One region of the Nocardioides houyundeii genome, then DNA from elsewhere that is predicted to be linked to it. Evidence: predicted binding sites of a transcription regulator. Region 1 holds the regulator's gene; the other holds the start of a gene.
What was found. The regulator LexA, encoded in region 1, represses DNA repair genes until DNA is damaged. The targets are predictions, from matches to a motif close to TCGAACANNTGTTCGA.

Region 1 (3,766 bases):
GACCCGCAGGTGGTGCGCAAGGCGCTGACCCGACTGGCCGGCGGCTCGGGTCAGTAGCCGAGGATCTGGTAGTCCCGCCGGTACATCGCCTCGACCATGCTGCGCAGCGAGTCGGAGACCTCACGGGTGCTGCCAGGGGAGCCGGTCTGGTTCTGGGCCACCGTCGGCACCGCCGGTGCGCCGACGCGGCGGCAGACCTCGGCGAAGTCCTCGTCGAAGGTCTCCAGACGTCCCACGAAGTCGACCTGGCTGAGGTCGATGAGCCGGGTCTGCAGCGCGAGGTGCTGGTCGGTGCCCGGCACCTGGCCGAGGTCCTGGTCGGCCACCCAGCGGGCGAACTCCTCGACGTCCTGCATCTTGCGGTGCGTGGGCTCGTCGAAGTGGAAGTAGTTCATGTCCACGACCTTGTTGTGCCAGGCCGAGACGAACCGGTCCAGCGGATCGCGGACGAAGGCGAACTTGAAGTAGTCCTCGAACACGTCGATGGGATAGCGGATCCGCATCGCGTGGTCCACGTCCAGGGGCACCCCATGGGTGGTGAAGTGGTGGCGGATCGTGCGGGTGGCCACCTTGGCCACTCGGAACCAGATGAACCGGTGCTCGTGGCCCACGGTGAGGTTGTAGCTCAACGGGGAGAGGCGGCGGGACGCGCCGCTGTGGCGGTCCAGTTCCTTGAGGAGCGTCTGGCTCTCGTCGGTCAGCTTGAACCGGTCGTCAGGCTTGGTGCGGAACTGCTCGGAGGAGAGGTCGGCGGGTTCGGCATCTCGTCGGCTTCGTCGCACCGCCGTGAGATTACACGACCCGCCGCCTCGTCTCCGGAGTGGCGAGGGCCCCTGGCTCAGACCCGTCGCAGGACCGCGGTGACCTTGCCCAGGATGGTGGCGTGGGTCCCGTCGATCGGCTCGTAGGCGTCGTTGTGGGGGAGCAGCCAGACCTGGCCGTCCTTGCGCTGGAACGTCTTGACCGTGGCCTCACCGTCGATCATGGCGGCGACGATCTCGCCGTTGGAGGCTTCGGGCTGCTGCCGGATCACGACGTAGTCGCCGTTGCAGATCGCGGCGTCGATCATCGAGTCACCGGAGACCTCGAGCAGGAAGAGCGTGCCGTCGCCCACCAGCTGCTGCGGGAGCGGGAAGACGTCCTCGACGCGCTCCTCGGCCAGGATCGGGCCACCGGCGGCGATCCGACCGACGACCGGCACGTAGCGGGCGGCCGGCGCGGCGTCGCCGACACCGGTGGGGTCGAAGATCGTCTCCTCGTCGCTGCTCATGGCGCGACGGGCCGCCATCACCTCGGGCAGGAACACCTCGAGAGCCCGGGGCCGGTTGGGGTCGCGCTTGAGGAAGCCCTTCTCCTCCAGCACCTTGAGCTGGTGGGCCACGCTGCTGGAGCTGGTGAGGCCGACCGCCTGGCCGATCTCGCGCATGCTCGGCGGGTATCCACGCTGCTCGATCGCGTCCTTGATGGTGGAGAGCACCCGCTGCTGCCGCGGGGTGAGGCCGGTGGCGTCGGGAGGGCCGTCGGGCAGGGCCACGACCTTGCCCTTGGTCTCGCGCGGGTTGGCCATCCGGTGTCCTCCTGGTGTGGTGCGATCTCGGTGGTCTCACCGTAGTCGGCACCGGACCGGAGTTCAAACACCTGTTCGAACGGCGTGTTGCCTCGGCTCTGGTTGCCTCAGGTCTGCGGGTGCCACTCCCAGGTCACCACGTTGAACTTGGTGCGGAAGCCCAGGTCGACGTACACCTGGTAGCCCTCGTCGTTGGAGAGCACGGTGGCGGTCAGCGCCTCGGTGTGCGCGGCTCGGTTGAGCATGGTGGCGCACAGGGCCTTCGCGATGCCCCGGCCCCGGGCGTGCTCGCTGGTGCTGACGTTGGCCAGCATCACGCTGGTGCCGCGGCGGTGCATGGTGCTGGCGCCCAGCGGTTCGCCGGTGACCAGGCTCCGGGCGATGAAGAACTGGGTGTCGGCAGGGTCGAGGGTGTCGAGGAACTGCAGGTGCTCGGCCTCAGTGCCTCGGGGTAGGCCGAAGCCGGAGAACAGGATGGAGCTGACGGGTTCGAGGTGGTCGGGCCAGGCGACGTCGATGTAGACGTCGTCCGGGGTCCCGGGATCGACGGTCTCCTGCAGCGCCAGGTACATCGCCGGGCTCTCGCGAGGCACCATGCCGGCCTGCGCCAGGGCTGCCTCCAGCGCCGGGGTGGTGGTCTTGGGGGTGGTGACCCACCGGAACGGGAGTCCGCGCTCGAGGTAGGGCCCCAGGAGCGCTGGGACGCGGGTCGGCACGTCACGCGCCGAGATGCGCGCGTGCGTGATCACGTTGCCCGCGGGAAGAGGCAGGTGCGACCAGTACAGGAGTGCGTCCGGCTCGTGAGTGGTCTGGAAGACGGGGGAGAGGGACATGGCCTGCTGGAGAGCTTCGAGGTCTGCCTCGATGATCGCCATCGGCGTGGTCAGCGTGTCTCGCATGCGGGAGACGCTAGGGGGGCTGCCTAGACAGTTGCATGCCTCAAACTGATGACATCGAGGTGATCCGCTGGGCAACGCCGGCTTTGTGGTGCATTTTCCCCGCTTTCGCGGAGCATCTGCGCTCAGCGCGTGAGAACCGGGCGCGCTTCGAGCACGTCGAGGGGTCGTGGGGGGCCGCGACACGCTCGAACACTTGTTCGCACAGATGCTTGATTCATTCGAACATGTGCTCTAACTTCGTACATGTGTTCGATCGAACGTCTGATCGACTCCTCGTAGTCCAGCAGATCAGGACTGTCGGCGGAGATCACTAGACATGAGATCAACACAAGCCAACCGGCTGAACACTTCCCCCGGAGGTCCCCATGAGCACCATGACGCTGAACCCCACTCGCGAGCTTCGCCTCGGTCGTGACCTGCCTGTGGCAGCCCGTCAGGCGCCGGGGTCCACGGGTGTGCGCCTGACGCGTCGTGGGCGAGTGGTCGTGGTGGCCGCGATCCTGCTGACCGTGCTGGTCGCCGGGGTCTTCTTCGGTTCCCGCTCGGTCGCGACGGACGAGGCTGGCACGCCGGCACCCACCGAGGTCGTGATGGTGGGCCAGGGGGACACCCTGTGGGGGATCGCGTCGGAGATCGCCGTCGACGGCGACGTTCCCAGCGTGATGTCGGAGATCAAGCGGTTGAACGCGCTCGACTCCGGGATGCTCACCCTGGGGCAGAAGCTGCGCATCCCGCTCGCTGACTGACCCGTGCTGCGCGCCCGCGCGGCCCCATGGATCCACAACTGAATAGCTTCCACCGCTCGCTTCGACCCCGAGCGGTGGATAGGGGAAGACGAGGGGCGGGCTCACGCGCTGAGCCCGCCCCTTGAATTCGCTACTTGCGAGAGATCCGCCTTCCGCCCGGCGGGCGAGGTGCGGCCGGTTTCGGCGGCTCCGCAGTCATCTCGATGGTGTCGGCCGGGGTCGTCGCAGGGTCGCTCGGCGCCGGCTTGTTCGGCGAGGAGCTGAAGCCCAGTGCCGACGACAGGCGAGTGGCGAGCATCAGGCCCACGAAGAGACAGGCCGCGGCGCCGATGGAGGCGAGCACCAACAGTGCCCAGCCGCCGCCACTGCCCGACCTGGCGGCGCTGCCGAAGTCGATGGCGGCGTACACCAGGTACCCCCACGCGACGACGCAGGCGGTGATCCCCCGGCGTACCCCACGACCTTCGGGTCGATGGACGAGGCAGAACGCGTCGAGGAAGGTGTTGCCCGTCTCGATCCTGCCCGCTTGCCCGTCGCCACGCCGGCCATTGTGT
Region 2 (3,766 bases), 1.6 Mb from region 1:
GGCCAGCTTGAACCCCTCCCGCACCCCCGAGGGCCACCGCTCCAGGGCGGTGGGACGGTCGCGCAGCGCCTGCATCAGCGGGTCACCGACGTCGGCGAAGTACTGCGCCACCATCAGCTTGGTGACCTCCGGGGTGCGCTCGGTGGCCTCGTAGATGACGCGGTCCGGTGAGGAGACGCGAACCTCCCGGTCCCCGGCCTGGACGAAGGCTGCTGGTGTGGCCATGGGGTCACGCTAGCGAGGATCCCGGCACTCCGGCCGCTGGCGCTCCTCTCGACACGCGGACTCCCCTCCGGCAGGCCGCTCCCATCGTCTGCGGTGGAAGCGGCGCTCCCCGGAGGTGTGCTCACGTAGGTCCCAGCCCGGGTCATGGGCTCTGCGGTGGTGATGCCCGCACAACGGGAGCCCGTTGCCCAGATCGGTCCGCCCACCCTGGGACCACGCCAGCCGGTGATGGTGGATCTCGCACCAGGAGAACGGCCGCTCACACCCCGCGACCGCACAGCTGTCATGGACCAGCGACAACGCCCGACGCTGCGCCACCGAGTGCAACCGCCGCTCCCGACCCAGGTCCAGCGGCTCCGAGCGACCGCCCAGCACCACCGGGACCAACCCCGCCTCGCACGCCAACCGACGAGCATCCCCCGCGGTGACCCGCACCCCGGTCTCCAACCGAGCCGCACCCACCCCGTCCAGCAACGCCGCCAGGTCCAACGTGACCAGCACCGCCGCAGCCGATCCGCCATGCCCACTGGTAGGCAGGTGCTCGATCAGCTCACACAACGCCGCACCCTGGATCTCCGGGAACGACACGCTCTCCCCCACCCCCGCAGCGGTCTCATCGACCACCGGAGCCCCGGTCCTGTCCCGACCCAACCGCCGCGGGCTGCTCAACCGGCCCAGCACCGTGTCCAACAACGACCCGTGCAGCTCCGGGATCCGGAACCTCCCCGACCACGTCCCGTCCCCGTTGTCATGCAACGACAGATAGGTCTCCCGGTCAGCACCATGCTTCTCCCGGGTCAACATCGCGTGCTCGTGCTCGTCGGCCAGCCCTCGGTCCACCGGATCGAACATCCGCCGCGCCGCCTGCCGCAACCGCTTCGCGTTCATCGCCCGCCCCGACCGCGTCCCCTCCCCGGTCGCCTTGCCCACCAACAGCTCCTCCGCGGTCGCGAGCTGCTCGGGCGTGGCCCGGGCCGGGGCCTGCTCCGCGGCGTTCACGATCACCCGGACCTGGTCCACCCTGATCCGGCCCGCCGCGAACGCCTCCCGCGTCGCGGCGTACTTGGAGGACAACAGCTCCCCCAACCTCAACCCCGCTGCCTGCGACTCCCGCGTGGCACCCAACAACCCGGCCAACCAGGCATCGGTCCCGGTTGCCGCCCCACCATGGACCGGATCCTCGGCCACCCGCCGCACCTGCGCCTCGGCGGAGAGCGCCAACCGCAACGCGGTCGCCGCCGACTCCAACCCCGCCAGCTCACCGATCGCGGCCGCCAGCTCCCCGGTCCCCAACGACCCCGGCGACACCATCGCCGCCGCACGCAGCCCCAACCGGGCCTCCGCCACCGAGTCCACCAGCACCGAGCCCCCAGGGGCCATCCCCGGCTCCCGCACCGCGCTCGCTGTCATGCCTCCAGCCAACCGACACCCACCGACAACCAAGGCCCCACGTCCCACCGACTGAGACACTAAACGAAACTTTGTTCGGGTCTTCGATGCCGTCGGCGACCCGCCGCCCTACGACCGTCCTTGGCGGGCCGATTACCGTGACCCTCATGGGTTACGACGTGGAGAAGACCGACGAGCAGTGGCGAGCAGAGCTGTCCCCCGAGGAGTACGCCGTACTCCGCCAGGCAGGCACGGAGCGCGCCTTCACCGGTGAGTACAACGACACCGAGACCACCGGGGTCTACTCCTGCAAGGCGTGCGGCTCGGAGCTCTTCGAGTCCGACACCAAGTTCCACTCCGGGTGCGGCTGGCCCAGCTTCTACCAGCCGATGACCGACACGATCGAGTACATCGAGGACACCAGCCACGGCATGAAGCGCGTCGAGGTGCGCTGCGCGACGTGCGGCTCCCACCTGGGCCACGTCTTCCCCGACGGCTACGGCACGCCGACCGGCGACCGCTACTGCATCAACTCGGTCAGCCTCACCTTGCAGCCGAAGCAGGACACCCCTTCTTCGGACTGAGCACGATCCGCCTCGGACCTGGTTCGGTCTCACAGGAGAGGAGAGCTCTTCCTTGAGAGCCGGGCCGAGATGGACTGAAGGCGGGCACGCAAGAGCCGCTGCAGCAGCGCTGGGTACAGATGTAGGAGCAGTCCGAGGGCCACCAGCCAGACGGCCCCTCGCCATGCCCCTGTCGACAGCACGCCGAAAGCCACGGCCGCAGCAACGAAGAGGCAGATGCTGTGGCCGACCTCGGAGCGACGTGTGTGCTGATCGAGCTCTTTCAGGCCCTCCCGCGTGCCGTCGAACCCACGTTCTCTTGCGATGAGCCGGTTCCATCCGATGACGTCGAGCAGCTTCCCGAACAGTCGGACCCCCAGTGCCGGGTAGAGCCGCGCCTCCCAGTGCCTGACCCGGAGCCAACCGTGACTCGGAATGTGTACCCGCGGACCGACGATCGAAGACACCCACGCCATGAGAATGAAATGAGTGACCCAGGCGAAGGTGAACCCTGTCCGGCCGATGAGAACCCACGCCGCTGCGATACCTCCGGCGGCGAGTGCCGTCGTCAACGACCCGGCCAGCATGACGCGTGCTGACTTGAGAGATGGGGGCACACGCCAACGCTATACAGGCTCCGGGCACCAGGCGTGAGCCGGTTGACTTGGCCCTTGCCGTGCTCCTCGTCCATGCGCCGACGCACTGGTCAGCGATCGCTCTCGTCCACGTTCAGCGTGTCGAGCAGGTCCTCGTAGTCGTCGAGCCGGTCAGGGCAGTAGACCTCCACCACCGACCGGTCGTAGGCGACGAGGTCCTGCACCAGTTCCTCAGGCACCGCCCGCGTGACCCGCGCCCAGACGGCGAGGTCGAGCGGACTGCCCGCCAGCGACGCGCAGACCGCGTAGGCGTGCTCCCCGTAGAGGTTGCGCGCCACTTCGACGGTCAGCTCCGGGGCGGTCCCGTTGGAACGGGTCAGCTCCACCAGCCGCTCGGCTCGCTCCTGGGCGACCTGCCTGTCGTCGTCGGCGCAGCCGGCCAGCGCTGCTGCCAGGCTCACGGCAAACAGACCTGCCGCCAGGAGCCGCAGTGGGCGCAGCCGCACCGGCTCTCGCATCAGTCTCCCCCTCCCGATCCGCCCGAGCCGCTGGCAGCTCCGGCCGCGGGGAGAGGGTTGCCCCGGTCGTCCGTGGTCCGCCAGTGCGGCTTGCGCACCGCGTAGATCAGCAGCGGCGGCATGCCGAGCAGGACCACGACGCCGAGCATCACGTAGGGGTAGACCGCCGGGGGGATCCCCACCAGTCCCGACGGAGGGATGAACCCCAGGACCAGGGCCGCCGCGGAGGCGAGGAAGCCCACGCCGGCCACCAGGCCGACGGCGGGCACCCGGTAGCTGCGCCGCACGTCCGGTTGGGTACGGCGCAACCGCACCACCGAGGCGAACATCAGCAGGTACATGATCAGGTAGAGCGCCGCCGCCATGTCCACGAGCGTGAAGAAGACCGCGCTCACGTTCGGGATGATCACGAAGAGCAGCGCGAGCACGGTGACGATGACGCCCTGGACGGCCAGGATCCCCTCCTCGACGCCGC

Region 2: a site for LexA is predicted at 1,699-1,714, ahead of C0R66_RS04165 (HNH endonuclease signature motif containing protein). Genes of this name have one in related genera too.

The regions. Positions count from the first base shown of each region.
Region 1 covers NZ_CP025581.1:3,046,004-3,049,769, reverse strand. Annotated here, with positions in the region: gene C0R66_RS14585 (ATP-dependent DNA helicase) at 1-57, shown strand, start outside; gene C0R66_RS14580 (sulfotransferase family protein) at 51-782, opposite strand; gene lexA (transcriptional repressor LexA) at 839-1,567, opposite strand; gene C0R66_RS14570 (GNAT family N-acetyltransferase) at 1,675-2,466, opposite strand; gene C0R66_RS14565 (LysM peptidoglycan-binding domain-containing protein) at 2,832-3,212, shown strand; gene C0R66_RS14560 (hypothetical protein) at 3,343-3,621, opposite strand.
Region 2 covers NZ_CP025581.1:853,772-857,537, reverse strand. Annotated here, with positions in the region: gene C0R66_RS04170 (DNA polymerase domain-containing protein) at 1-225, opposite strand, end outside; gene C0R66_RS04165 (HNH endonuclease signature motif containing protein) at 235-1,635, opposite strand; gene msrB (peptide-methionine (R)-S-oxide reductase MsrB) at 1,782-2,198, shown strand; gene C0R66_RS04155 (glycosyl-4,4'-diaponeurosporenoate acyltransferase CrtO family protein) at 2,228-2,764, opposite strand; gene C0R66_RS04150 (hypothetical protein) at 2,884-3,291, opposite strand; gene gadC (glutamate/gamma-aminobutyrate antiporter GadC) at 3,291-3,766, opposite strand, start outside.